DNA from 2 places in the Neobacillus sp. B24 genome. Region 1 is predicted to be linked to the other one. Evidence: riboswitches for the same ligand, from Rfam matches in the RefSeq annotation. Region 1 holds a riboswitch; the other holds the start of a gene.

What was found. Region 1 has a riboswitch for glycine ahead of gcvT (glycine cleavage system aminomethyltransferase GcvT). Riboswitches for the same ligand answer to the same signal wherever they lie in the genome.
Region 2: another riboswitch for glycine. It lies ahead of ACZ43M_RS03640 (amino acid permease); the one in region 1 lies ahead of gcvT (glycine cleavage system aminomethyltransferase GcvT).

What each region holds. Positions count from the first base shown of each region.
Region 1 is NZ_AP035777.1:4,019,274-4,034,472, reverse strand. Features, by position in the region: gene ACZ43M_RS20050 (MBL fold metallo-hydrolase) at 1-108, shown strand, start outside; gene ACZ43M_RS20045 (class I SAM-dependent methyltransferase) at 274-1,383, shown strand; gene ACZ43M_RS20040 (DUF2626 domain-containing protein) at 1,412-1,654, opposite strand; gene ACZ43M_RS20035 (helix-turn-helix transcriptional regulator) at 1,739-2,437, opposite strand; gene comGA (competence type IV pilus ATPase ComGA) at 2,705-3,787, shown strand; gene comGB (competence type IV pilus assembly protein ComGB) at 3,774-4,805, shown strand; gene comGC (competence type IV pilus major pilin ComGC) at 4,823-5,170, shown strand; gene comGD (competence type IV pilus minor pilin ComGD) at 5,167-5,607, shown strand; gene ACZ43M_RS20010 (hypothetical protein) at 5,591-5,923, shown strand; gene comGF (competence type IV pilus minor pilin ComGF) at 5,868-6,347, shown strand; gene comGG (competence type IV pilus minor pilin ComGG) at 6,344-6,718, shown strand; gene ACZ43M_RS19995 (YqzE family protein) at 6,786-6,980, shown strand; gene ACZ43M_RS19990 (YqhG family protein) at 7,025-7,819, opposite strand; gene ACZ43M_RS19985 (DEAD/DEAH box helicase) at 7,797-9,485, opposite strand; glycine riboswitch at 9,672-9,759, shown strand; glycine riboswitch at 9,763-9,839, shown strand; gene gcvT (glycine cleavage system aminomethyltransferase GcvT) at 9,961-11,064, shown strand; gene gcvPA (aminomethyl-transferring glycine dehydrogenase subunit GcvPA) at 11,083-12,429, shown strand; gene gcvPB (aminomethyl-transferring glycine dehydrogenase subunit GcvPB) at 12,422-13,882, shown strand; gene ACZ43M_RS19965 (rhodanese-like domain-containing protein) at 14,325-14,708, opposite strand; gene ACZ43M_RS19960 (lipoate--protein ligase family protein) at 14,891-15,199, shown strand, end outside.
Region 2 is NZ_AP035777.1:752,021-767,219, reverse strand. Features, by position in the region: gene ACZ43M_RS03655 (Ger(x)C family spore germination protein) at 1-387, shown strand, start outside; gene ACZ43M_RS03650 (N-acetylmuramoyl-L-alanine amidase) at 825-2,735, shown strand; gene ACZ43M_RS03645 (EAL domain-containing protein) at 3,101-6,070, opposite strand; gene ACZ43M_RS03640 (amino acid permease) at 6,572-7,936, opposite strand; glycine riboswitch at 8,071-8,151, opposite strand; gene ACZ43M_RS03635 (hypothetical protein) at 8,661-9,551, shown strand; gene ACZ43M_RS03630 (hypothetical protein) at 9,623-10,003, shown strand; gene ACZ43M_RS03625 (hypothetical protein) at 10,003-10,329, shown strand; gene ACZ43M_RS03620 (IS110 family RNA-guided transposase) at 10,893-12,302, opposite strand; gene ACZ43M_RS03615 (PAS domain-containing protein) at 12,634-13,113, shown strand; gene ACZ43M_RS03610 (glycoside hydrolase family 27 protein) at 13,577-14,932, shown strand; gene ACZ43M_RS03605 (FTR1 family iron permease) at 15,120-15,199, shown strand, end outside.

The DNA of each region.
Region 1 (15,199 bases):
GATAAGCTTTTGACACTGCCTGAAGATACCTATGTATTATCCGGACACGGACCTGTAACAACGATTGCTGATGAAATGGATAGCAACCCATTCTTGAATGGTTTTTAACCAATAGAAAGGCAATGTTAAAAGAAAGACCCTTCTCTTTAGGAGAAGGGTCTTTCTGGGGGATGTTCTATTCATTAATGGGAGGGGATAATATTTTAAGCTACTATCCTAACAATATTACAAAGTTTACACTGTGTCAATAGTGTTAATTTAAAAGGAGTCATTATGATTAACTATTTAAAAGACCTCATTTACAGTTCGCCCAATAAATTAATTTCCTACGCAGATTATATCAGTGCTGCCCTTTATCATCCCAATTTTGGATATTATATGAAACAGTCTCCAAAAATTGGCCGCCAAGGGGATTTTATTACAAGCAGCAATATTTCTGATGTATATGGCAGGTTAGTGGCAAAATGGTTTTACACTCTCTGCGAAAAATTGAAAATGCAGCCTGCATTTTATGAAATTGGCGCGGGAAATGGCCGTTTTGCCCATGCATTTTTACAGGAGTGGGATGAATCCGTTGGGACACCTTTACACTATACAATTATTGAAACAAGCCCCTACCATCGGAAATTGCAAAGGGAGCTGTTAAAGTCATATCCCTCGGTTATTCAAGTGGATAGTCTTGATGAGCTTGGCGGGATTGAAGGAATGGTATTCTCTAATGAGCTTTTTGATGCTCTGCCGGTTCATGTCATCGAGAAGGAGCATGATCAGTTATTTGAGGTTATGATCAGGGTAAAAGATGATCAATTGATTGAGCAGCGAGTTCCGTTAGTAAACGAGGATATATTGACATTTTTAGCGGAAAGTAATCTCAAAATACGGGACAAGCAGCGAATCGAGGCCCCAATTGCGATGAAAAAGATGATTGAAGAATTGGCTGGGCTTGTTTCCAGGGGACTGATTGTCACCGCAGACTATGGTTATAGTAATGAGGAGTGGCAGGATCCGAGAAGGAAAAACGGCAGCTTAAGAGGCTATTCTCAGCATAGAATGGTTGATAATGTTTTAATGAATCCAGGTGAAATGGATATAACCACACATATCCATTTGGATTATTTGATTCAAAAAGGTAAGGATGTCAATCTGGAATTGATCACAAAGTTAAGACAGGATGAGTTTCTGTTAAAGGCGGGGATATTGCAGGAATTGCAGAATCATTATGACCCTAACCCATTTTCTGAAGTGAGTAAACGAAACAGAGCCATTCGCAGCCTGATCATGCCTGGCGGGTTGAGCTCCTATTTTCATATTGTGATTCAACAAAAAGATTTGCAGGTAACTATCGATGATTTATTTGAAGAGGAAAAATCGATTCAAAAATAAAAACGCCGGAATCGGCGTTTTTATTTCTTCAATGTCCTCCGCCAAGCGGCATCATGAACGTAGTCCAATATGTAAAGCCTGCGAAAGAAATAGTTAAGTATGCCCCGAATACCCATAAATACATACGCTCAGATAATTTCAAATAGCTAAGCAGGACGAAGAATCCAGTTTGGGCTAAGAAAAGCATTGAGGTTTTATTCATATCACCAAGATATAACATGACGGTGAAAATACCCGTCCAAAAACCACATACTCTGAACATGCGATCCATATGTATCCCCCCTTTTACCCTTCGAATACCATCATTACAATATTATAAAGTAAAAGGAGGCCTAATGTAAACAATGGTTTCGAATTAGTTTGTGACCAGAGCTTGGTAGGAGCAAGTCTCACAGCCAGAAATCATATTTTCTTTTTCAACTAGCTCCACAGAATCGAATAATGCCTCAAACATTCCTTTAAGGAATTCATGATGCATGCTGCAAACTGTTTCCATATGATCTTCAGCCACTTCTTTAAATGGACAGTTGAAGATTTGGAAATAAATCTTGGTATGGTTGCCATTTACTTCAAATTCAGGATAAAAACCTGCAAGTGTGGCAGCGTTCTTTAATATACTGAGCTTTTCATCAAATTCTAATTCATCCCCAAGTGATCTTTTTGCAATCTCTTGTTCGACTACTTCAGTTCCAAACCGCTTGCCGGTCAAATAAAGTGCTTCCCTGCCTGCTTCTCCAAGGGAAATCATCGTTTGGATTGCTACTTTTGATAACAGCATGTAATCGCGGAATGGGAAATGAAGTTGAATTACATCATCGGATAGACGATACAATCTGCTTGGCCGTCCGCCTTTCCCAGTCTTCTTTGTTTCGGAAATGAGCATGTTCACATCCTCGAGCTTGGATAAATGCAGTCTAGCAACGTTTGGATGAATGTCGAAATTCTCCGCCACTTCTTGTACCGTAACTTCTCTGTGACGTTTTGTAATGTATTGATAAATGTAGTATCTGGTTGGATCTGACAAAACGTTTGTTATCTTTAGTGTCTGTTCCATCTCGGTTCACCTCGGACCCCCATAATTTATTCCCATTATAATACAGCAAAATTAAAGTTGGAATGAGGTTTCTAACGTATACACTATATGTTTAGAAAATGTTCACAATTTTTGACGCTAGTTTGTAACAATATTAGAAAAATGCCCCATATTTCTACTGATTTCGATGGAATAATAATTTTTATTACAAAAAAAATATTTTTTTTTAAATAAAGAAGGGAAAAGAAGAATGGTGTCGAAAGATTACTATGACAATTTAAAAAGGTGGTGATTCATATTGTTAGTTCAATTGAAATTTTAGCGAACCGGATCATTACAGATGCAGCTAGAAACCAAGCAACTGACATCCACATTATCCCGCGAAAAAATGACACGCTTGTTCAAATCCGGTTAACAAACAAATTGATTCCCCGATTATCCCTTCCGAAAGATGAGTGCGAAAGACTTATTTCACATTTTAAATTTACAGCAAATATGGATATCGGTGAACGACGACGGCCTCAAAGCGGTGCCATTTTTTGTGAAGTCAATGGACAATTGATGGGGTTAAGGCTATCCACGCTCCCATCCAATGATCGTGAAAGTCTAGTCATCCGGCTACTGCCCCAGCAGGAACAAATCCCTTTTCACCAGCTCTCGCTTTTTCCTTCAATGACAAGAAAACTTTTAGCGCTTCTCAAACACGCACATGGGTTAATTATTTTTACCGGGCCAACTGGGTCAGGCAAAACCACCACATTGTATTCCCTCATCAATGAAACTGCACACCTTTTCCACAGGAATGTTATCACACTCGAAGACCCAATTGAAAAAAACTATGACTCTGTCCTCCAGGTACAAGTGAATGAGAAGGCCGGGGTGACCTATGCCACCGGTTTAAAGGCTATTCTTCGTCATGACCCCGATATCATCATGGTGGGGGAAATCAGAGATGCTGAAACGGCAAAAATAGCTGTTCGCGCAGCTTTAACGGGGCATTTGGTATTAAGTACAATGCATACACGGGATGCAAAAGGGGCTGTTTTCCGTCTCCGTGAATTCGGGGTAAATTGGATGGAGGTTGAACAGACGCTTATTGCCGTCACGGCGCAGAGGCTTGTGGAACTGACCTGCCCCTTTTGTGAAGGAGATTGTCCGCCGCATTGTTATTCTTATGGTCATTGGAAACGGGCAAGCGTGTTTGAACTGTTGTCCGGGAAAAACCTAAACTTGGCAATGAAAGCAGCACAGGGTGAGAAGGTAGAAACGCATTACCGAACGCTTAGCCAGGTGATCAATAAGGGAATTGCCCTAGGCTATATTCAGGAATCTGAATATGACCGGCTGGTATATGCCAATGAAACCACGTAAATGGACACTCAACGAACAAGCCAGCTTTCTGAAAAGAATGGGAGAACTATTGGCAAGGGGATATCCAATTGCCGCAGCAATTGAATCCATAGCATTACATTTGCCTGTCCACCGAAAGGAGGAATTATATGCTTGCTTAACTGAATTAAAAACAGGGGCGCCGTTTCATGTGGTTCTAGAAGGGTTGGGATTTAACAAGGATTTAATCGGCTATGTTTATTTTGCTGAACAACATGGCAGTTTTGCTGAGGCACTGCTCGAAGGCAGCAGCTTGGCAATTATAAGGGATAAAGATTTACGGAAGCTGATTAACTTGCTTCAATATCCCATGCTGCTGTTATTTATTACCGGTCTGTTGATTATATTCGTTGAGAATACATTGCTGCCTAGGTTTACCAGTCTATTTGCAACACTTGGTCTGGAGGAAAATTTTTTTACTAAGGTTATTTATGCTTTTGATCACTATTTTCCTGTTCTACTTGTGACTATGGTTGCTTTTCTTGTGATAACGGCAATTTACTACCTTTTCTTCTTTAAAAACTACTCCGCTCTCAAGCAGCGGACATTGCTCATTCGACTCCCTATTATCGGCAGAATCCTCAAATTGCTGTTTACCCACTATTTTTCCATTCAATTAAGTTTCCTACTATCTGGCGGAATATCCGTTTCTGAAGCATTAAAGCTGTTTGAAAAAAATGAAAGACAGCCGTTTTTCAGTCAACTTGGGCAAGAGATTAAGGTGAAGCTTGTTTCCGGTGAAACCTTGGTAATGATACTAGCTTCTTATGCCTTTTTTGAAAAGGAGTTTCCGATGATTGTAAAACATGGGCAAGAAAATGGGAAATTGGAACAAGAGTTACTGTTTTTCAGCAGGCACTGCATAACGACCATGGAGGAATTAGTAGAGAAAAGATTAAAGGCTATCCAGCCTATATTGTATTTGTTTATTGGTGTATTGGTTGTATCTATGTATTTAGCGATTTTATTACCGATGTTCCATTTATTAGATGGAATATAAAAATGGAGGTTACAAAAATGAACAAAAGAAGTAATAAAGAAGCCGGATTTACGCTGATTGAAATGATGATTGTTATGCTTATTATTTCGGTTTTATTGATCATAACGATTCCCAATGTTACCAAGCACAATACCAATATTAACAACAAGGGCTGTCAAGCATATGTGAAGATGGTGCAAGCCCAGGTACAAGCTTATCAAATGGATATAAATAAAACACCAACTCTGGATGACCTTAAATCTAAAGGGTATTTAGACCCGAACACAAAGGGCTGCCCAAATGGGGAAACTGTTGAAATTGATAACGAAGGCAACGTTACGAGTGTTAAGAAAGAAACTGCAACAACAACTACAACGGAACAATGATAACTGAACAAAAGGGCTTCACCTTAATTGAGTCCTTGGTTGTGCTTTCTATCTTTATGATTCTGTCTTCTGTCACGGTGTTTTCCTTAAAACCGCAGCATTCGATGATTGACGATGAAGCATTTGTGACGCAGTTACAGGCAGACCTTTACTTTGCCCAGTCCTATGCGATTTCGCACCAGATGGATGTTATCGTAATATTTTCTCCAAAGGATTACACCTACACCCTGTTGGGGAGGTCTGGGCAGGAGCAGCTGCTTAGCAGATCATATTCGACTGATCTTAAAGTCGTGGAAGGGACAATCCCTTTAAGTTTTAGATATCTAAGTGACGGAATAGTTAATAAATCTGGTACCATCCTTATTCGTTCAAGGAACAAAACCTATGTGTTGACAATATTAATCGGAAAAGGGCGTTTTTATGTTACGGAACAATAAGGGATACTTTTTACTTGATCTCTTACTGTCGTTGTCTGCCTTGTTTATGATTTTTCTGTATTTGACGCCGTTATTGACTCACCTTTGGGAGCAGTCAGGCCGGCTTGAAATGGAAAAAACGGCACGGCAATTGATGTTTGAAGAATTGCAGGCGAAATTAGCCACTAACAGCAATTTGGTCAATTATGCCACATTGAAAAATGGTATACAATACCAAATCTATTGGCGGGAATCATCCGGCTTATTGGAGGTGTGTGTTAATGTTGAGAAAACTCCGCTGCATTCAAAAACAGAAGTGTGCGGCCTCCTCGAATGAAACTGGCTTTACCCTGATTGAAGTATTGTTGGCCCTTACAATTCTTTCGATTATCGCTTTCTATATGGGACCCATTTTTCATACAGTCTTGAACAATCATCGTTCACAATACGCTTTGCAGGAGATGGAGTGGGAGGTTTTCTGTATGCAAATGAAAAAGGAAATCCGCATGGCCTCCAAAGCAGAAGTGGTATCTGGCCGCTTGATTCTAACGAAGGATAGTGAAACAATCTATTATGAAAAATATAATTCGCTGCTGCGAAGACGAGTAAATTCTTTAGGGCATGAAATTCTTTTGCAGAACGTTTCCGATTATCAGGTGACAGTTTTAACGAACCAAGTCAACATCAAAGTAACTGACCTGAACGGAAAGAATTATTGGGCAATTGCCTATTCCTTTGTTGATTGGGGGAATAAGCCATGAACGAAAAAGGGTTTACCTATCCGTTGACATTATGTTTGCTTTTGTTATTTCTATTATTTTTTTCGATGCAGTTAGAAAGGTCTTTGACACAAAGAAAGCTGGCACATGAGACGGGTATTGTTATGCAGGAAGAGTATTATTTCCTATCTTCCGTGAAAAAGCTGGAGGCAGTGTTTCAAGCTCAAGGGACTCTCCCTGTTAAGGACATCATCACCTATAGAAAGGGATGGGTGGATGTCCAAAGTGAAGCCCCTTCGAGCTCCAGCCAAAGGGTTACGTTTACTTTGTACCTAACCTCAGGTGAAAAGGTAACCGGCAGAGGTTATTTTGATACTAGGACAAAGAAGTTAATCAAATGGACAGTTTATTGATTTGTCGTTTGTTTTGAAAAAAAATGGGCATACTTTTAATGTAATTCGGGAGGCAGGTGGTGTTTCCATGAAAACAAATGACTATGTTAAATACATGACTCAGACGATTGTTAAATATGCAGATCAGCCAAAGGATGAGCGCAAACGAATGCGACTGGAGCGAAAAGAGGCGAAAGCTTCTTTTTGGTATCGTTGGTTTGGCATTCTGCCCTATATTCTTTATTCAGAAGTCAAAAGAATACGGAGAAAAGATGGCGCATAAAAAAGACCCCCAAAATCAAAAATACGATGATTTTGGGGGTTTTTTTAAATCGCTCTTTCAGTTAAATAAAATAATCCGCCATTAATAAATGAAATGTTAATTTTGGGCTCATATTGCTCCTTTAACGCCTGTTTCTCTGTTTCATAGCTTTCTTGCGTTTCCTCATCGACATTCTCATAAAAGTGGTTTAACAGCTTTAAATCCTTCTCCCAGCGCATCCTGGCCTCGTCGGCCCAAGCATGGTCATCCTGCTCGATAGTTGTTCTTAAATAATTTTCAATCCTGAGCATCCCGCTTTTTGGTTTGACTAAAGGTGAAAGGGTAAAGGAATAATCAGGGATTTTTGGTGTCAAAGGGATCTTCATTAACACATCATGAAAATTCTCGACCATTTGACCATTAATTAATTGCAGGCCAATCGATTTAAAAATATCACGTTTTCGATCGCACTGGTACGATATTTTTACGTTCATGCAAAGCCAGGGTAAAAGCGGTGTCTGGCGGTTGGCATGTGCATGGTTTTCATAAAGCCGGATGTACCGCGATAAATTCTTGGTTGATTCAAAGATTTGATGAAGCCTCGGTGAACCGAAATGGATTGTTTCGCCCCTTAATTTTTCAGGGGCAGCATCTTTATTCGTAATCAGGGTCAGCTGCATCGGGTTGGGAATGCCCCCAGTCTTTTCTAAGTAGTGCCAGTAAAACGGCCGGTTCATTAATTCTTTGTCCATCTCAATTGTTAACTGGACGGTCAAGTAGGCGGGATGATTATCAATTATCGGACATTCATTAGCCTGAAAGTAGTTAACCAGAAAGTTACGAATTTCCTGCTGCTGCATGGGCTTCCCCTTTCTTCATCGACTCAGCAAATTCAATCATTGATGATAAATTCTCCATTTTGATTCGCATTTCACCTTCCGAACTGGAACCGCTGAAAATATCGATTAAGTGATCCTCGATATTTCCAAAATCAAGCTTCGTTAGGATATCATCAAGTTCGCCGATGACCTTCTCAAATAGTTCAATTTTTTCATATAAGAGCTTAAGTATATGCTCTTCGACGGTATTCTTAATGGCAAAATTGTAAATCATTACATCTTTTTCCTGGCCAAGCCGGTGAATCCGCCCGATTCGCTGCTCAAGCCGCATCGGATTCCATGGCAAATCAAAGTTGATTATGTGGTTGCAAAATTGAAGGTTAATTCCTTCACCACCTGCTTCTGTTGCAATCAGCACCTGGGCATGCTTTTGGAATAATTCACGCATCCAGTCCTTTTTTCCCCGCTTAAACCCGCCACGGAATGGAACGGATGAAATGCCGTGCTGCTTCAAGTACCATTGCAGGTACAATTGCGTTGCCCGATATTCTGTGAAAATTATCACCTTATCGTCTATCTTCTGGATTAATTCCAGGGCTTTTTCGGCCTTGGAATTTTTTTCGACAGCCTCCACCTTTTTAATTAAGTATTCAATTTGCTGCTGATAGGCTTGAGTTGGATTCTCATGTTTTTGGAGCATATTTTTCAATGTATAGAAAACTGCCTCTCTGCTTGAACAGGCTTCCCGCTGCAATGTCATGACGGAGAAACTGCTGGTTTGCAGCCAGTCTCCCTCATTTTTCAATTCAGTAACACAGTCATATAAATCTCGCTCAGATGGCGTAAATTCAATTGGAATGGTTTCAACATGGCGTTTTGTCCATTCAATCCCGGTATCTGCCCGGCGGTTACGAATCATCACCTTGTTCACTAGTTCTTTCAAATGTTCATCATCATTTAACGAGCGGGAATCACGTTTATATTTTTCGTAAAACGACGTTTCACTTCCCAGATGTCCAGGCTTTAGCAAGGAAACAAGATTGAAAATCTCTTCTATTCGGTTTTGAATGGGGGTTGCGGTAAGCAGCAAACAAAATTTCTTCTTTAAGTTTTGGACAAATTCATAGTTTTTCGTTTTATTATTTTTCAATTTATGTGCTTCATCGATAATAATTAGATCGTAGTTCTGCTGATAAATAATGTCACGGTGCGGGTTCCGTTTCGCTGTATCGATGGATGATACGACAACGTCACATTGCTCCCACACATAACTTTTTCTTTGGGTGATGGCCGGAATAAAAAACTTGCTATTCAACTCCTGGGCCCATTGAGTGACGAGTGAAGCAGGTACGAGAATCAGGACTTTCTTAACCAAGCCTCGAATCATATACTCTTTTAGAATTAACCCTGCTTCAATGGTCTTGCCAAGTCCAACTTCATCGGCCAATATCGCTTTCCCATTCATGTTTTCAATGACTTGCTTGGCGGTTTCAAGCTGATGAGGGAGCGGTGTCAGGTTAGGCAGGTGTTTCGGTGCCTGGAGACCCTCAAATTCAGGAATGATTAAGTGTTGTTCAATATCTACTGCCAGTTTAAAAAGCTCCCAATTCCCCCATGGGCCATCATGGTCAATCTTATGTAAAAAATCATCCTGCCAGGAAGAATCAAATTCTATTTCAACATTCATGTTAGTTCAACTCCTTATCATTGTGGCTTATTATGAAGACGCTTTCTTTTGCGAAATTGTTATTGCTCAATTTATTGGTTTAATGGTAGGATGATAATAGCTTTGAAAGTTTTAAATATTTTAATAAGGTAATCTATTTTTTAAGTATAATTAGTATGACCAAAATGGAAAACTTTATAAATGCGAATGAAAACAAGGGGAGAGACTACCTAGTAGCGCCGAAGGAGCAAGCAGAAGATGTGAATCTCTCAGGCAAAAGAACTCTTGTTGGACGCAGCTCTGGAGAGCGCCGGTGGAGACCGGCCACCAAAGGGGACAGCCATTTTAGGTAAACTTTCAGGTGCAAGGACAGAGACCTTCTTTTATTGTAGAGGGGGTTTTCTGTCCTTTTTTGTGTCATAACACAAACTGATTTATGAGTTTTATCTTTTTATGTGTGGATAATGAACATCTAAAAGAAGAAGGGAGAACTAAAATGTCGGAATTAAAACGCACTCCACTGTTTGATGTTTATAAGGAATACGGGGGAAAAACAATTGATTTTGGCGGCTGGGAGCTTCCAGTACAATTTTCCAGCATCAAGGAAGAACATGAAGCAGTCCGCACAAAGGCCGGTTTGTTTGACGTGTCCCATATGGGTGAAGTCGAGGTTAAGGGTACTGACAGCCTAAAATATTTGCAAAAAATGATGACAAATGACATTTCAAAGATTAAAAATGGCGCTGCCCAATATACAGCCATGTGCTATGAAAATGGCGGCACTGTCGATGATTTATTGGTTTATAAAATTGAGGACAATCATTACCTCCTTGTTGTCAATGCCTCTAATATTGAAAAAGATTATAACTGGCTTGAGACACATCTTGAGGGAGATGTAACCATCGAAAATCTTTCAGAAAAAACGGCGCAAATCGCTCTTCAAGGACCAATCGCCGAGAAAGTTTTACAAAAGCTTACAGAAACTGATTTAAGTCAAATTGGCTTTTTCAAATTTCAGCAAGAAGTCACTTTAGGTGGTAAAAGAGCCCTTGTTTCAAGAACTGGTTATACCGGTGAGGACGGCTTTGAAGTGTATTGCAATGCAGCTGATGTTGTAGAACTATGGAAAGCCATTCTAGAAACCGGCAAAGAAGAGGGCGTTATTCCATGCGGCTTGGGTGCTCGTGACACGCTTCGTTTTGAAGCCAATTTAGCGCTTTACGGCCAAGAGCTATCACCGGAAATTTCCCCGCTTGAAGCAGGAATAGGATTTGCCGTGAAATTGAATAAAGAAGCGGATTTTATTGGAAAAGAAGCATTAGTTAAGCAAAAAGAAGCTGGTCTTTCCCGCAAAGTTGCTGGGATTGAAATGATTGACCGAGGTATTCCGCGCCATGGTTACCCAGTATACAAGGGTGAAAATCTAATTGGTGAAGTGACTACAGGCACTCAATCACCTACCTTGAAGAAAAATATCGGGCTTGCTCTGATATCTTCAGAGTTTACTGCGCTTGATTCTGAGGTTGAAGTGGAAATTCGCGGCAAGCGTTTGAAGGCTAAAGTCGTTCCAACACCTTTTTATAAAAGAGAAAAGAAATAGTCGAAGGGAGTAAGGTACATGAAACATCGCTATTTACCAATGACTGAACAAGATAAGAACGCCATGCTTGAGACAATAGGTGTTTCCTCCGTTGATGAGCTCTTCAGCGATATTCCTGAAAAAGTTCGTTTTAAGGGTGAATACAACATTAAACCTGCCAAATCGGAAACAGCCCTAATGAAGGAACTGTTTCAAATGGCTGGAAAAAATGCCGATTTAAAAACCAATGTTTCCTTCCTCGGTGCCGGAGTTTATGACCACTACATGCCGGTAATTGTGGATCATGTTATTTCTAGATCGGAGTTCTATACGGCCTATACGCCTTACCAGCCGGAAATTTCACAGGGAGAACTGCAAGCCATTTTTGAATTCCAAACGATGATTTGTGAATTAACGGGAATGGATGTTGCCAACTCTTCGATGTATGATGGCGGCACAGCACTTGCCGAGGCAGCGATGCTCAGTGCCGGCCATACGAAACGGAAGAAAATTCTTGTATCTAGTGCTGTCCACCCGGAATCCCGAGAAGTGCTAAAAACCTATGCGAAGGGTCAGTATCTTGAAGTAGTGGAAGTACCTGTGAACAATGGCGTTACGGATGCTGCTGCGCTTAAAGGGTTGGTAAATGACGATGTAGCGGCAGTGATCGTTCAATATCCAAACTTCTTTGGCAGAATCGAGCCATTACAGGAATTGGAAGAAATTATTCATCAGAATAAATCCATGTTTGTTGTGTCGAGCAACCCTCTGTCACTTGGGATTTTGACACCGCCTGGTAAATTTGGAGCTGATATAGTTGTTGGCGATGCCCAACCATTTGGAATCCCGTCGGCATTTGGCGGTCCGCACTGCGGCTATTTTGCAGTAACCACTAAATTAATGCGCAAAGTACCAGGACGTTTAGTTGGCCAGACGATTGATGAACAGGGACGCCGTGGTTTCGTGTTAACGCTGCAGGCCCGCGAGCAGCATATCCGTCGTGATAAAGCGACTTCTAACATTTGTTCGAACCAGGCGTTGAATGCTCTTGCTGCATCTGTAGCCATGACTGCCCTAGGTAAAAAGGGTGTTCGGGAAATGGCTGCCGCTAATCTGCAAAAAGCACATTATACAAAAACAGCCCTGAAAGAAGCTGGCTTTGAAGTGGTGTATGATGGCCATACCTTTAACGAGTTTGTTGTGAAGTTAAGTAAACCGGTTAAAGAAATCAATCAACAGCTGCTGCAAAAAGGTATCATTGGCGGTTATGATTTGGGCCGTGACTACCCTGAGCTTGCAAATCATATGCTATTAGCCGTTACCGAGCAAAGAACAAAGGAAGAAATCGATACTTTAGTGAATGAATTGGGGGATCTGCATGCATAATCAAGACCAGAAACTGATTTTCGAAGTTAGTACACCAGGTCGCGTCGGTTTCAGCCTCCCGGAAATGGATGTGCCGGAGCTAGATGTAAACGGACTTCTTCCTGAAGGGTATTTACGTGAAGAAGAGCCACAGCTCCCTGAGGTTTCCGAGTTGGATATCATGCGTCATTACACAGCTCTCTCAAGAAGAAATCATGGAGTAGATTCCGGGTTTTATCCTTTAGGCTCTTGTACGATGAAATACAACCCAAAAATAAATGAAAATGTTGCACGCTATAACGGATTTGCCCACATCCACCCGCTTCAGGATGAAAGCTCCGTTCAAGGTGCGCTTGAACTTTTATACGACTTGCAACAGCATTTGAAGGAAATCACTGGAATGGATGAGGTTACTCTTCAACCGGCAGCAGGCGCCCACGGCGAATGGACCGGACTAATGATGATTCGTGCTTACCATGAAGCAAACGGTGATCTAAAACGGACAAAGGTTATCATTCCTGACTCCGCTCACGGAACAAACCCAGCATCAGCAACAGTCGCCGGTCTTGAAACCATTACTGTTAAATCAAACGAAAATGGGCTTGTGGACTTAGAGGACTTAAAAAGAGTTGTGGGCGGCGATACGGCTGCTTTAATGCTGACCAATCCAAATACCCTGGGACTGTTTGAAGAGCATATTGTAGAGATTGCCGAGATTGTTCATGAAGCCGGCGGCAAGGTTTATTATGACGGTGCTAACCTAAACGCAGTTCTATCCAAAGCAAGACCTGGAGATATGGGCTTTGACGTCGTCCACTTGAATTTGCATAAAACGTTTACCGGACCACATGGCGGCGGCGGACCTGGTTCAGGTCCTGTAGGTGTTAAGGAAGACCTGATTCCGTTCCTGCCAAAACCGGTCATTGCCAAGCGTGGTGACGAATATGTACTTGATTATGATCGCCCGCAATCCATCGGTCGTGTTAAGCCATATTACGGAAACTTTGGCATTAACGTCCGCGCTTATACGTATATCCGTTCAATGGGGCCGGACGGCTTAAAAGCTGTTACCGAATATGCAGTATTAAATGCAAACTATATGATGAGAAGACTGGCTGAATATTACGATCTGCCATTTGACCGTCATTGTAAGCATGAGTTTGTTTTAAGCGGAAGACGTCAGAAGAAGTTAGGCGTGCGTACACTTGATATTGCCAAGCGCCTGCTCGATTTCGGCTACCATCCGCCAACCATCTACTTCCCATTAAACGTGGAAGAGTGTATCATGATTGAGCCTACCGAAACAGAATCGAAAGAGACTCTAGATGGGTTTATCGATATCATGATTCAAATTGCCAAAGAAGCAGAGGAAAACCCAGAAATCGTTCAGGAAGCACCGCACACTACTGTTGTCGGCCGTCTGGATGAAACCACCGCTGCCCGGAAACCAGTGTTACGGTATCAAAAAGCTTAATAATATAAACAGGCTCCGGATTCGATTCCGGAGCCTTTATTTATTAATAATTCAGCGGATTTATTTGGTAAAATTTACACAGACGTGATATTGAGCCTCCTTCCATGACTGGTTTGAGGAGAAAATCCAGTCAAATGCGTTATGAAACCATCTTTCATGACGGGGCTGAGGAGAAAATCCAGTAAAACGCGTCAAGAGACTGCCTTCCATGACTGGTTTGAGGAGAAAATCCAGTCAAATGCGTTATGAAACCATCTTTCATGACGGGGCTGAGGAGAAAATCCAGTCAAATGCGTTATGAAACCATCTTTCATGACGAGTCTGGGGAGAAAATCCAGTCAAATGCGTTATGAAACCATCTTTCATAACTAGTTTGAGGGAAATAACATTTCTCGACAATCTGAACAGGCTCCGGAAAATTCCGGAGCCTGTTATTTAAACATTATTTTTTTATTTTTACCTTACCGGTCCACTTTTTGAATCCGCCTTGCAGCTGGGTAAGATCTTTATAGCCTTTTTTGTATAAAAACTGAGCCGCGCGTGCGCTGCGCATTCCGCTTTGGCAATACAAATAAACTGGCAGGTCAGGCCGAATCTCCTTCATCCGCATTCTAATTTGTGACATTGGGATGTTGCGGGCACCTAAAATATGGCCTGCCTCAAACTCGTTTGGTTCACGAACATCTATAAGCTGTGCCTTGCGGTAGCCGGCACGGAACTCCTCTTCTGTTACAGTTTTTACAATTTTCTTTTGATAGAGGTAGGTACCAAGGGAGTAGATGAGTACCGCTCCAATAATGATTAACAATACATAAAGTGAATCCAACTTATTTTCTCCTTTCAAGCTTCGCTGCACTAGTATTTATTATATAAGTCATTTACCTAAAGATAAAGATGAATAAAAAAAAATCTTCCTAAAAAATTATCCCAAAATCATCTTATTTTGAAATCGTCTATTATTTTGATAGACTAGACAACGTATAAATTTTGATGAACGAGGTTTTTGGGATGGAAAAAGAAACATGGCGTTTTATTGACTCAGGCAATTGCTCGCCGGCATTTAATATGGCACTCGACGAGGCATTGCTAGATTGGCATAGCGAGGGGAAAATACCACCGGTGATTCGTTTTTATGGCTGGGATCCTCCAACCTTATCTGTTGGCTATTTTCAAAAGGTGGAGAAGGAAATAGACATGGAGGCGGTCAAAGCTCACGGTCTTGGATTTGTCAGGCGGCCGACCGGTGGCCGGGGTGTACTGCATGAGCATGAGCTCACATATAGCGTAATTGTTTCAGAGGAGCATCCCACAATGCCT
Region 2 (15,199 bases), 2.1 Mb from region 1:
GAAAAGCCAAAAGGAGATAAATTTAATATTACAATTCGCCCAATAAAGCACCGCGGAAAAGTTAAATTATTTAAAGAAGATGACTTTTATCTAAACGCAACGATTAAGGTTTCAACTATAGAAGTACAGCCTGCCATTCCTCTTAACAATAAGAAATCTATAAAAAAAATGGAGCAGCTGCTTGGGGAAGAACTAAGCAAACAATTGGGGGATTTTCTTGAGGAGTTAAGAAAATTAAATAGTGATCCAATTGGCATTGGAAGAAAAATAAAAAGCATCAGAAAATACTCAAACTTAAGTGATAAAGAGTTGAGGGAAAAGTATTCAACATTAAAGTTAAAATCAACTATTAAGGTTGAAATAGAACGAACAGGTGCTACTGATTAGTAAAGATAGTAGAGAAAAAAACTCTACTATCTTATTCTTTCAAGTATTACTTTCAAAAATATTAACTAAGAAGAACCTCATTTACTTATGATACGGTTCTCCACTATTATTGCTAAACCATAACCCAACAATGTGGCCCCTTTGTTGAATATTAGGTACCCCTCTTCTATTAAAATTCCGGTTACTTAATATAAATCTAATACCACAAACTTTTCCCTTCTCTCACAACACCCCCGCCTTCTCAAACCGCCACGCAATAGCCGGTTTTTAAAGCTTCTTCAATTGTTTGACCTCTTTAGTGACATATACCTATCTTTTTCCCAAACAGGAACTTCGTTCTATGCAATTTGAATTATTTTACATCTCTACGGAAGGAAAAACTGTCATGGCGGGGGAAATATACAATTCTAAAAATTCTGTTATAAAGGGGTTGTAAAATGGTTTTTCATGTGAAAAAGGTCTCAAAAGTTGCAGCAGCTTCCGTACCCGCGGCTTCCCTATTGATTGCGCCTTCGTATTTTTCCAAGAACGAAGTCAAATCCTATGCGGAAACTATCGGAAGTTCGGAAGTTTCACAACAATTATTTAAAAATGTGGCAAAGGAATTCGGGGTTCCCGTCAATGTCCTGATGGCTGTGTCCTACAATGAATCACGCTGGGTCCAGCATGAGGGGCATAGCGAAGTAGGCGGGTTTGGAATCATGAATTTGGTCCAAGCGGATCAAAAGCATAGTGCCAAAGGGGATGAAACAGCCGAGGGTACATATACAGCTGATGAAGCCATATCCACACTTGACCAAGCAGCACAGATTCTTAAAGTAAGTCCAGATTTGTTAAAGGATGACCCGGAGCAAAACATCCGCGGCGGTGCCGCCCTGTTAGCTGAATACGCTAAGGAAACGACTGGCGGCCTTCCTTCCGATGCTGCCGATTGGTATGGGGCTGTTGTAAAATACAGCGGATCAGAAATTGCAGAATTAGCCACAGATTATGCCGATCAAGTGTATGAAACCATCCAAAACGGGGCGGTAAAATCAACGCATGGCGGCGAGAAACTGACGCTAACAGCGGAGAATATCGTTCCGAATAAAGATACGGCCAAAAATATTCCACTGCGGAATGCAAAATTCAACAATTCGGATTGTCCAAACGGATTGGAATGTTCCTTTATTCCTGCACTGTACAAACAGTTTTCAAGCAGTCCAACCAATTATGGGAATTATGATATTGCCAGCCGCCCTGAAGATGGGATTGATATTCGCTATATCGTGATCCATGATATCGAGGGGAGTGCCCAGTCGGCCATCAATCACTTCCGTAACCAATCTTTTGTAAGCGCCCATTACATTATTGACTCAGCAAACGGGAAGGTCTCACAAATGGTTCGTCCAAACGACATCCCTTGGCATGCGGGAAACTGGTATTTTAATATGCACTCCATCGGGATAGAGCACGAGGGATTTGCAGTGGAAGGAACGAACTGGTACAGTGAGCAAATGTACCGTTCAACTGCCAAACTTGTAAAATATTTATCTGAAACGTATAACATTCCATTAGACAGACAGCATATTATTGGCCACGATGAAATCCCGGGTCTGACCGTTTCCAAGCATGCTGCCATGCACTGGGATCCAGGCGCATACTGGGATTGGTCCCACTTCTTTAACCTGCTTGGAGAATCTTTGAATCCAAGCAATGGGGACAAAAACAGCTCGATTGTAACGATCCGTCCGAACTTTAACACGAATAAAACAAGTTATACGTATAGCGGAAATGATCTTGATTCCCTATCATCCAGCTTCTTACAGTTATATAAGGAGCCAGATTTTAACTCCCCTCTTATCAGCGACCCGATTCTAAATAAGACCGCTCCAGGAACAACGCGGCTCAATGACTGGGGAGCCAAAGCCACAATGGGGCAAAGCTATGTTAAAGCCGATCAACAAGGGGATTGGACTGCCATCTACTTCGCCGGGCAAAAGGCTTGGTTTTACAATCCTAACAACAAAAACACCGTTCCGGGAAATGGAATTGTCATTAAACCGAAAGAGGGTCTTACTTCTATTCCAGTTTACGGGGCAGCCTATCCGGAAAATTCCGCTTATGACGGCACGGGAATTGCAGTCTCGGCACGAGGAGCAGCAGAGGTCTTATATCAATTGCCAAAAGGACAAATGTATGTAGCGACCGGACCAATCCAATCCGATTACTATTACGCCAAAATTTTCAATGATCCAGCCACTAACAAGGTCGTGAAGGGTACGGAAGAATACTACCAAATCTCTTTCAATCATCGCATTGGGTTTGTGAAGAAAAGCGATGTTGATGTTGTCGTTAGTCAAAAATAGCTTTTATTATTTCCTAAGCTGAAAAGGACTCGTTTTATCGAGTCTTTTTCAGCTTATTTACTAATCTTTATTTAGAAATCTCATAGTCCCGAATTTGCCAATAATCAAAATCAACCTTTTTAATATCGGTTATTTTTCTGTCGGGATAAACCTTATTAAACTCCTTAATAATCGGGATTGGTTAAGCTTTCAACGGAAGACAATTTCTACTATCACCCAATAACTGGCCAGACGCCTCTTTCCTTTGTGGATGAAGTAAGCTTAGATTCTAGTCGATTATTTGGCCAAGGAGCTAGATTAAACGTAAAGCAGGTGAATGTTGTTTATAAACAAACAAAATAACGAGTCGTAAAATACAAAAATTTTTATAAAAATTCTTTATTGCTGTAGTACGGTTCACCTAATCGTTTAATACGTTCTTTACTTATACCGATTCCATTATCAATAATTTTCATTAGGAGATACCCATCTTCTACAGAACCCTCAATTTTCACAAATCCTCCATTAGGAATTGCTTCAATGCTATTTTTTATAATATTAATGAAAACTTGTTTAATTTGGTTTACATCGCACAAAACTTGTGGAAGATTTGGTTGAAATTCTTGAGAAATCTCTACGTTTCGCAAATTTGCTTCGGACTTAAGTAATATTGTAACGTCATTAAAAATAGTTTGAATATTAACCTTTTTCAACTGAATCTCCTGTGGTTTTGCAAGAGTTAAATATTCATTTAGAATTCCCTCAATTTGATCAAATTCTTTAAACATGATTTCAAAATATTCTTTGTTGTTACTTCCTTGCTCAAGAAGCTTGATAAACCCTTTTATTGACGTTAGAGGGTTTCTAACTTCATGTGCTACTCCTGCTGCAAGTTGACCAACAATAAATAGTTTTTCAGCTTTTGAGAGCTGTTCTTCTGTTATTCTTTTTTCGGTAATATCTCTTCCAACCACAATAAAGTATTCTGGTTCTCCATTTTTTCCAAGTACCGGAGTACCAACCCCTTCAAATAATACGGAATTTCCACTGCCTGTCAAAAAATGAGCTTCCATCCTAGCTGGTGTTATAGTGTCTATGACTTGTTGAAACCCCATTATTACACTTTGTTTGTCTTTGGGGTGTATTAATTCAAATGAACTTTGCCCTACAAATGATCTTAACGGGTAACCGATTATATTTGCTAAGGATGGTGATGAATATAATATTTTCCCATTGATGTCCAATAACATGATTATGTCGGTCATATTATCAGCAATAAGGCGATATTTAAACTCACTCTCTTTTGAAGCCTCCTCTGCTTTTTTTCGTGCTGTTATATCAATACAGGATCCAATAACTTCAACTACTTCTCCTCCCTGTTTTAATGGGCGTAAAGTGGCTAAATACCAAATTCCATTTAACTCGTCTTCGTAAGTAACAAATTCTTCTCCTTCCCATGACCTATTGTAGAAGGAAGTTTTTTCGATAGCATTTTCATGAGGCAGAAATTCCTCTAAGCTTTTCCCAATAACTTGAGAAGGGATCAATCCAAATCTGTAGAGTAATTCCCCATCGCAGAGTGTATGAATAAATCGATCATTAATTTTTTTAAACTTAAAAATCATACCTTGTTGTAATCGAACAGTATCTTGTAACTCTCTTTTAGTTTTTTCAAAATATTCTTTCATCCGCAATTTTTCGTTTAGATCCACAGGGATCCCATTGTCTTCAACAATTTGTTCAATCCTAGAACGTTTTTCTTCTAAATCATTGGCTAGTAGCGGCTTACTTAAGAAAAATCCTTGCCCTTCGTCGCATAAATGGTACTGCAGAAAAACAAGTTGCTCATTTGTTTCTATTCCTTCTGCAACTACTTTTAAATTTAAATTATGAGCCATTGAAATGATAGCTTTAACAATTGTTTCATCATTAGGATTGTTATGAAGTTTTCTAACAAATGATTGGTCAATCTTTAAGATGTCTACAGGGAAATATTTTAAATAGCTTAGAGAACTATACCCAGTTCCGAAATCATCAATACTTATGCGAACACCAATCTTTTTTAGATGCTGTAGCATTAGTATTGTACTCTCAATATCACACGTCATGCTTTCAGTAATTTCAACTTCTAAAAAATGTGGTTCAAGTCCTGTTTTTTGAAGAACAGTTTCAATTGTATCAACTAGATTAGGCTGATTAAATTGAATCGCTGACAAATTGACAGAAACAACTGTTTTAAATCCTCGTTCTTGCCATATTTTGTTTTGTTTACAAGCAGCATTCAAAGCCCATTCACCAATAGGTAATATTAATCCCGTTTCTTCAGCTATTGGAATAAATGTCCGTGGTGGAACCAATCCCCACTCTGGATGTTCCCAACGAATTAAAGCTTCTACCCCCACTATTTTCCCTGTATTTAAATTTATTCTAGGTTGATAATGGAGAAATAATTGTTCTTGGTCTATAGCTTTTTTAAGCTCCATCTCCAACTCTAATGGGTCAATACTTCCTTCATCTTGATTACAGGAGTAGAATTTAAAGTTATTTCCTCTGAATTTTTTAGATCTATTCATTGCGAATGCTGCATTTTTCATTAATAATTCTACGCTATCTCCATCCTTTGGAGACTGACTTATGCCGATACTTAGTGAAGTTTTTAGTTCAAAGCCATTAATAAAAAATGGATTAAAAACCGATTCCATTACTTGATCAATAATACAAGATATCTCCTTCTCATCACGGTATTCCATAGCGACAAGAAACTCGTTTCCAGAATAACGAGCAATAAACCCTATTGGTTCTACAATCATTTTTAGACGTTCTGCTGCTTGTTTTATTAATAAGTCACCTGTTTCATGACCAAATGTATCATTTACTTTTTCTATTTTGTTCATAGATAAAAATAATACTGCAATAGACACTTCAGGAGATTGTAACTTATCATTTAAGTAATTATTAAAAAAATATCGGTTGGGTAAATCTGTTAAAACATCATAATTAGCTAGATAATTCATTTTTTCATACTCTTGCTTTTGTTTCGTAATATCTCTAAAAAATACGGATAAACCTTCAGCAGAAGGGAAAGCCCTTATCTCATACCATCTATTGTTAAAATACTCTTCAAATTCTATAGATTCTTGTTCTGATAGCGCCCTTTTATATCGGGTTACAAATTTCTGTATTTCACTGTGTTGCAATACTTTATATATATATTGTCCAATCACTTTTTCACGTTTAATTTGTAAAAGCCTTTCAGTAACATTATTTATGTATTCAAATTTTAAGTCTTTATCTAACGAATAAAACCCATCAGATACTCTTTCCAAAATGATTTCAGTATTGCTTGTCTTACTCAAAACTTTATCTCCTTTCGCATTAGAACAAAATAGAGTATTAATTATAATAATGTCCAACATAACGCAATTTAAGTGTCAATTCTTTTGTAAATGGTGAATAATGCACCTCAAAACGGAACTCTTTGGGTCTGTAACTCTGAGTGTTGAAATACGGTGTGGAGATTGTTAAAAATTTCACTAATGGGGACAAGAATAACCTTCTTCAGCTAAACGGATGCTTTTGTGGACAATCAAATTTATAAGCCTAATTTCTCAAAAAAGTACCTGGCACCACCCGCAAATTGTCGAGAGATTCGACAATTTGCGGATAGGACCAGGCACTTTATAGGTTGCCATTAAACTTTATTTATTGCGCTAGGCTGCCTGCTGCTTTTACTCTGACTCGGGTAGCATTGCCAGGTAAATCTTAACAAAGCCAAAGCTATACAACAATCTTAAGGTACGGTTCCACTCCCTGTAGGCATTTCCATATAAGGGCTCAGATATAATTTATGGGTGATTCTATGCTGATAATTTAATATTTTTTTCTTCTTTGTTCCAATATGAATACGAAGTAAATAATAGAATAAACCATAAAGGTGTTAACAAAAGGGCAGACCGTGTAGCTTCAGCAAACAGCATTATAATAAGAATGATGGCAAACAAGATTAGGACAACGTAATTAATAAATGGTGTTAATGGGGCTTTAAATTTTGATTTTGCCTGTAATTCTGAACGTGTTTTCTTATATTTTAAATGACAAACCAGAATGACACCCCAAACCCAAATAAAACAAATAGCACTAACAGTCGTCACGATTCCAAAAGCTTGTTCCGGAACAAGTTTGGTCAAAAGGGCTCCCACCGATAGAACAAGCGTGGAGATCCATAATGCGTTACCTGGGACATGATTTTTATTTAGTTTTGCAAAATTAGAAGGTCCTTGCTTATGATTGCTTAAACTATATAGGATACGGCTTGTTGAAAACATTCCACTATTACAAGCAGAAGCTGCTGAAGTTAATACGACAAAATTAATGATTCCTGCTGCAATCGGTATTCCGACTAAACTAAACGTTTTAACAAAGGGACTTTCTGCTGCATTCAATTCCGTCCATGGGTTAATAGTTAAAAGGACAATAAGCGCGCCGACGTAGAAAAATAGAATCCTTAAAGGAATTTTATTTATAGCCGATGGAATATTTTTTTCTGGATTGGATGTTTCCGCTGCCGATACACCTACTAATTCCACACCGACAAATGCAAATACAACCATTTGGAACGACAGTAAGAACCCTGAGATTCCGTTTGGAAAAAGCCCCCCATGTTCCCAAATATTTTTAAGCGTAACCATACCTTGAGCTGTCTTGAATCCCATCACCAGTAATATAATCCCAATGACAATTAATGCGAGAATCGTGATGACCTTTATTAAAGCAAACCAAAATTCCAATTCTCCAAAAAGTTTTACAGTTAGTAGATTGAGTCCCAGTAAAATCATCAAACAGATGAGCGCTGGTATCCATTGTGGAATATGAAACCAATATTGGACATAAATCCCTACTGCAATCACATCACCCATAGCAGTCATAATCCAACAAAACCAATAGGTCCATCCGGTTACAAACGCTAACCGAGGTCCAAGATAGTCTTCAGCAATGTCTGTAATGGATTGATAACCCGCTTTAGACAACAGAAGTTCTCCAAGCGCCCTCATAACAAAGAAAACAGCGATTCCTACGATTAAATAAGCAAGGATAATGGATGGACCTGCCAATTGTATGGCTTTACCGGATCCTAAGAATAATCCCGTACCAATGGTGCCGCCAATTGCGATTAGTTGAACATGACGATTTGATAAATCCCTCTTTAATTCTTGTTGTGCCAATCCTGACTCCCCCTTATTAAATATTTTAGTTAAACCAATAAAAAAAGAGATTGGAGGATATCCAATCTCTTTTCCAAAAGAATAACAAATAATATTTGTCATGCTAAATATAATGAGCACAAAAAATAAATATTCAGTACTCTTCTGTCCTTTTGCCTGAGATTGTGAACCCTTCGGCGCCGCAAAATACTTGCGATCTCTCCAGAAGCTGCTCCTGCTATAGTGTGATCCATAGCAATCATAGCCTGCTTATGATTAAATTCTATTAACTATTGCTAAATATTTTTTAATTTTAGTAGTAGTGAATTACTTTGTCAACCACATAAATAAAAATCCAATTAAACTCTTATTCAGAGAAATATATTGCTTGCTCTATTAGTATTTCAAAGGCAGGAAAATTCTACTAAGATGGCTGCCCTCCTTTGGGCAGTGGCAGGCACCCAAAGGTACGTATCTGCCCTCAATAATGTATACAAAAAAAGTGTCTGTCACCGCCCGAAATAATGTTGAGTACGTATCGACAAGTTGCGGGACGTGACTAGCACCTTTTTTCGTACCCGGCTTAACTTTTTCTAATAATCCTTTCAAAGATTCACAAAATATACAAATTATCACCATATTCCGACATTAATATGCGCTATGCTATTAATAAGACTTCTAAGAATCCCCATTCAGACCTCTCTTATTTTTTCCAAAAATATTGAAAGTGAGTTGATTTCGTTTTATGTCAAACAAAATGAAAATAAAGGATATCCGTAGTAAAAACGGGCCGGAAGTTAGTATGCGCGTCCATCACTTTGCGAATCCTGAGGAACGGCAAAAAATGCTGATGGATCTAGCCACTAGCTCCGAGTTTCAAATGCGATACCGCGGACTCTTCGAATACTACGGCAAAGATTTTATTGCCTATAAGCGTGAAAAACCTTCTGACAAAAACCGCAATGAATTCCTCCGTGTCATGTCCATGTATATGGCTAGTTATTTGGAAGATGATTGTCCCCCTTCGTGGAAACAGTGCCAGCCTTCATTTTGGGAAGACTTCATTTATTCCTTCTATCCCGATCACATCAAATTTTCACCAGACCAAAAATCCGTAGAAAACTTCCTGTATCAATTGAAAAAATTTGTTCGCTGGCTTGATAAGCGGGTTGGTACCTCTTGGTTTTCGACCGTCGAGCAATATACTTCTGAAGCAATTGCTAATCTTAAAATCTGCGAAAAAGTCCTGTATCGCCTAGTATTAGGCCACTTCCCCCGGATTCACCACGCTGACTGGAATTTCCAACAAGATGTGGAGAGAATCAATCAAGAATTCAGCCAATGTATAGAAGATATAGAAAGCCACTTTAAAGTCACCACCATCATTGGGACAACCGTAGTACTGAACGAACTGAAAACAAATTGTACGTATTACGTTAAAAATCTGCCTAGTGAGCTGCTTGCGCCTGGTTTTACGTTAAGTGGAGTCATTGGCAAAAAAAGCGGAGAGCAGACGTGGAATTGGTACATTACAATTGGAATCCACCCGCCTAAAGGAAGAAAACTGGATTACGCCGTTTCAGTTAAACAGGAAGGTCTAGGCACCAACGATGGGGTTCATTTTTTTAAGAAATAACTATATTTAATTTCATAATTTAAAGAAGTTCTACATCTTAAATAAATAGTCACAACGGCAGGTGTAATAATTTGGACGTTACACTAAAGAATCAAATTAAAGCCATTCTCATATCTTTAGAACAAAATGGGCTAACATGGAAAACAGGAAAGGACAAATATCATTTATCAAAACGGAAGAACCGCCAACACGTTCCCTATGATTGGGAGATGCAGGATTATATAACGTTAATTATGAATTTACTTACTGATAAAGAAAATGATATTTATATTTATTTCAAAGAAAGCTTTAACCAAAATTACTTCGTTTTTGCTGATGGGAACGCCTGGATTGTTATTATAGGTGAAAATGGTATCATTGAAACAGCAATTATTGCTGATAGGTACAATCATTATTTAGACGAAAGAAAAGGTTATAGGTATATCGGTAAAATGAAGGAGGTGTGGCAGTAATGGACTTCTTGAAAGATATTGAATATTATGGTGAGGATGTTACTGATATTAAGGTAAGTCCATTTGAAACAATCGATATGTTGCATCGCCGCAGCAGATTGAACAAAGAATCATCAAAAATGTCGTTACAAGAACGTGTACTTCTTATGAAATATGACTTAAAACTTCTTGAACATGTAGAAGAAATGGTTAAACATATCGGGAAAGTATATGACTTTTCTCTCTCTACCGAGCCTCTTGAAGAATGGTGGTGGCACCTTGACAAGGTTGCCAGTGGTGAATTGGAAGTTGAAATTGGCCTAAGACAAAAGAATAAGGTTCTTTAATTATAACAAGTACCTGGCACACCTAATTAAAAGTGCCTGTCATTCCCGGAAAATGTTAATCAATTGCCAACAAATTACGGGATGTGACAGCGTATAATGGCTAATAAGTCAAACATAATTTTTTATAAAAAAAGACCGACCTAAACTAGAACTCCCAATATCCATTTTTTTGAAGAGTCGACTATCACAGAATTATAATAGGGCCCCTCTAGAACGTGAAGGGATCTTGAATTTTCATCCTACAGAGGATACCGCCTAGTAAATCTAAACTTAGATTTCACGTATTATTCGTACTTGTAGGACAAGATCCATAACGCTGTCACTCGAGGTCTGGAGCCTCAGGCACGAAGTTCAATGTGATCTAACGTCCTAGAGGAGCCCCATTTGTAAAGGAATAATATTTCTAAGAGATTGTTCTTTCCACTTTGTTTTTAAAGCTTAATTAACAGTTAAAAAGGGTTTAGGTTATGCACAATTGTAAAGAAAAACTTAGGAACATAGCTGATTAAATGACAATATAATTTATGCAGAGCTATCCACATGTTAAAAATCTTGTTTCTGGTTTACGCTGATTTATTAACAGCTGATACGACAAACTTTTCATAAAAGCATCTTACATTTGGGCTATGAATCTTTTTTGTTATTTCATCAATTAAGACATAGTTTGGTTGATTTGTTTGATAGAGCGATTGATGCTTAATCATTGAAAAGGCTAAACGGATCATTCGGTTTCCTAAAGCAATATATGCTTGCCCCGGGTGCTTTCCACGCTCTTTAAAGGCCAAATATTTCTGTTTCATCTCAGGGTTATTAACAGCTAGGGATCTTCCAACTTGATAAGTAACGTTCCTGAAAGTTCTTCTTCCCTGTTTAGAAACGCCATAGTATGAAGGTCTTTTACCCCCTGACTGCTTCACAATTGGATTTGTCCCCGCCATTTTAATTAATTGCCCTGCATGGTCGAAATCAGATATATCGCCCATTTCCGCGTATAATTCAGCCCCCGTTACAACTCCTATTCCTGGAACGCTAAGAATGACTGCTCCTTCAGTTTGAACAAATATATCTTCGATTTTCCTCTCTAGCAATTGAATCTGCTTATCTAAAAGCTCTAATTGGTCAAGTTTTTGAATCAAAAGAAATTGTTCCATTTCCAAAAGCTCTTTAGGTTGCGAGATTGAATTCTGTGCAAATTCAAGCAGTATTTGAATCGATTTATCCCTGAGCTTCAGGTTTTCCCGTATGGAAAGTTCACGTAATCCCTTCTCTCCAAGGGTAAGGATATCACTTGGATGAAGGCAATGGCGCATAAAATATCGTGGTGCTTTTCCAAATAACTTCGAGAAAGGTTCGACATGTTCGCGCTTCCCATTTATCCACATACTTTTCCCCTGGAACTCCCGAAAAATATGGTCAATATATACCCGAATCAGGTTTTCGGTCGATGTCCTTTCCCCCACAAGCGCCCGACGGGCACGCGTTAATTTCTGCAAGTTGTGTACAGATCCTGAAGACAACTCACTGGATGTCCCTCGGCCATTAATAATAGATTGAACAATTGCCATCAGATCTAGATTATCCGTTTTGGACCAATTCAAAAGAGCTTGCCTTTCCTGTGCAGTAGTAGCTGCATTCAAGATGCGAACATGATAGCCTTCAGAATGACAACGTCGAACTAAATCCTCATAATAATGCCCTGTGGTTTCAACCCCCACCACAACCTCCTTCATCCCAAGCCGATTCTTTTCTGTTTGAATATGTTCTTTAACCTTTTCAAGTCCCGTCAGGGAAGCATCAAACTCAAATGGTTTCACCAAAACGTCCCCATAAAACGTACATATCATTGCCTTGTGAGTAAACTTCGCTGCATCAATCGCTACTATCAACATACGATCTGTTCCTGTTTCCCGTACAAATTGTGCCCATCGACTTCCGTTTTTTCCTTGAATGTGGTTCAATAATGAATAAGCCATCATTTTCATCTCCTTGGTAGGGTGAGTAATTGGAAGTTCTGTGATAGGTACTTCCATTTTACAATGAAAATGGTGGCCTTTCTTATTATTTGAACCTATTTACTATACTAGGCACTTTCTTTAAATGGATGGTCATTTGAAAGCCGGAGCCGGTAATTAAAACCAATATTATACATCCACCTGATGCCATTATTTTTTTGTGATATAAATCACAATCAGCCCTCGTTAATAATGATATCCTTATTAATGAAGTTAGATAACAATCACTCGCTACTTTTTGTACTATTCTATTCTTCTCATAGGCGGAGATTATATATTGGAGGTTTTTTAAATGGCTCAAGAAAAATTGTCTGAATTAATTAGCCCTGAAGCTGTCATTAATTTTGAAAGTGGTGCCATTAAAGCAAGCACTTTGGATTCAATTATCAATCTATTACCATTTGAAATGGGATTTTGTGATGCCGACGATATTTTCCGCTGGTATTCCAATAATCCTAACCGCGTGCATGGTCGTCGTAAAGAAGCGATTGGCCGCCATGTACTTGAGCTTCACCCAAAAATGGCTCACCACGTTGAAAAATTGTTGAATGATTTTCGTACAGGAGCACGTGACAAATGGGAATTTTGGTTCCCAAAACGCTCTGGTGAAGAAACTGGTCAAATTTATCAAAAATTCATGGCAGTACGTGATAAAAACGGAAAATATCTTGGATGCATGGATGTGACCGTTAATATTGACCTTTTCCAAGGAAAAGAAGGTAAACATACCCCTGAAACTATTGAAGAATTTATAGCTGTTAATCCTGAGTAAAAATTGAGAAGCTACTAAAAACACATTGAATCGCCCAATTCAATGTGTTTTTCTTTTTCCAATTACTGGTAGCCTAAAAACAAAATTAACGTCAAAAGAGCAAAAATGTCTTTACGCCCGGTTCTTAAAGACAAAATTGGTTCGTCAACTGGTCAAATCGTCTTTAGGATTCCAATTACTGGTATCCTAAAGACAAAATTTACGTCAAAAGAGCAAAAATGTCTTTAAGCCCGGTTTTTAAAGACAAAATTGGTTCGTCAACTGGTGAAATCGTCTTTAGGTTCCCAATTACTGGTAGACATAAAGGTAAATTTTAAAAATTGCTTGGCCCCCCACTGGGCAACCTATGTGACAGGAACCTATTTTTCCTTAATGTTACTACTGTTGATTATATTTTAAACTGACTTACTATTTACTTGGATTTTAGCCTATCGATTAAAACCAATTCTCGGGGGAAGCGTTTATGCTAAAGAGATTTTTGATATCTTTGATCTTATTATCGATTATATTTTGTGGGAATTACCCATTCTCACCAGTAGAAATGAAAGCTGCAAAAGCTTCGGCCTACAACACTTCAGCACAACGTCCATTAATGGGCTGGAGCAGCTGGAGCTCTATTCGGAAGAAACCAACGGAGAGAAAAATCAAGGCAGCAGCCGATGTTTTAGCGGCAATTTTTCAATCCCATGGTTATCAATATGTCAATCTTGATGATTATTATATGCTGGATTGGACTACTACAGTTGATCAGTATGGCAGATGGGTGGTGGATCCGAAGGAGTTCCCCCACGGCATGGCAGCACTTGGAGACTATATCCATAAAAAGGGATTAAAGTTTGGCATGTATGTTACGTTAGGAATTCCCAAAGGGGCGGTTGACCAAAACACACCGATTGAAGGAACGCCTTATCACGCCTTAGATATCGTCGACCTAACCAAAGGCCAAAAAGTTAACTTTAACTTTAAACATATGTATGCGATTGATTTTTCCAAGCCTGGTGCACAGGCGTTTATCGATTCCTGGGCAAGGCTGTTTGCTTCCTACGGGGTGGATTATCTGAAAATTGACGGTGTCCGCAACGAGGATATTCCTGATGTGGAAGCTTGGGCCAAAGCGCTAAAGAAAACAGGAAGACCGATTCATGTGGAATTATCCAATAACCTTGACATTAAACACGCTGAAACATGGAAGCGGTTGTCCAATGGCTGGAGAACCGACCACGATATCGAAGCCTATGGAACGCCGACCTTAACCAATTGGAAAAAGGTATCGAGAAGATTTGATGATGCTGCCATCTGGCAGGATCATGCCGGGCCAGGGGCTTGGAATGACTTTGATTCAATCAATGTGGCCAACGGTATTAGAGACGGCTTAACAAAAACCGAAAAACGTTCCTATGTTACGTTATGGGCAATTGCGGCATCGCACTTTGTGATTGGAAACGACCTGACAAAACTGGACATGTACGGATTAAGCCTTTTAACCAATGACGAAATAATTTGGGTGAACCAAAGCGGAGTTGCAGGGAAGCGCTTGTATAAAACGCCCACGTCCCAGGTGTTTTATCAAGCACTGCCAGATGGATCGTACAACGTCGCCCTATTTAATACCGGTTCCTCCAAACAAACCGTATCGGTTAAGTGGTCTGATTTAGGGATTGAAGATTTTGCTGCCGTTCGTGATTTGTGGAGCCATCATGATGTTGGAATCGTCGATTCGGAATTTACAGCAAGCCTGTCTACCCATGATGCCCGCATGATCAACGTGGTTCCGATATCATTACTGGCTGCATCCTTAAAGTCGGCTGCAAGTGATTGATTTACCTTAAAAGTACCACAGCCACCACCTGAATTATGTACTAGCTTTTTTGTATACCTAGCCCAAAACCCTAAATTATTCAAAAATCAAAGTACCTTTTTTGAAAATTTAATATTGACCTGAGAATTATTTTCAGTTACATTTATAATTGAAAATGATTCTCATAATCATTTAGGAGGGGTTTTAAATGTTTGATAGTTTATTTCTGTCTCTTCGGGAAGGGCTTGAAGCTGCACTTATTATAGGTATCATCCTTGCCCAAATTAC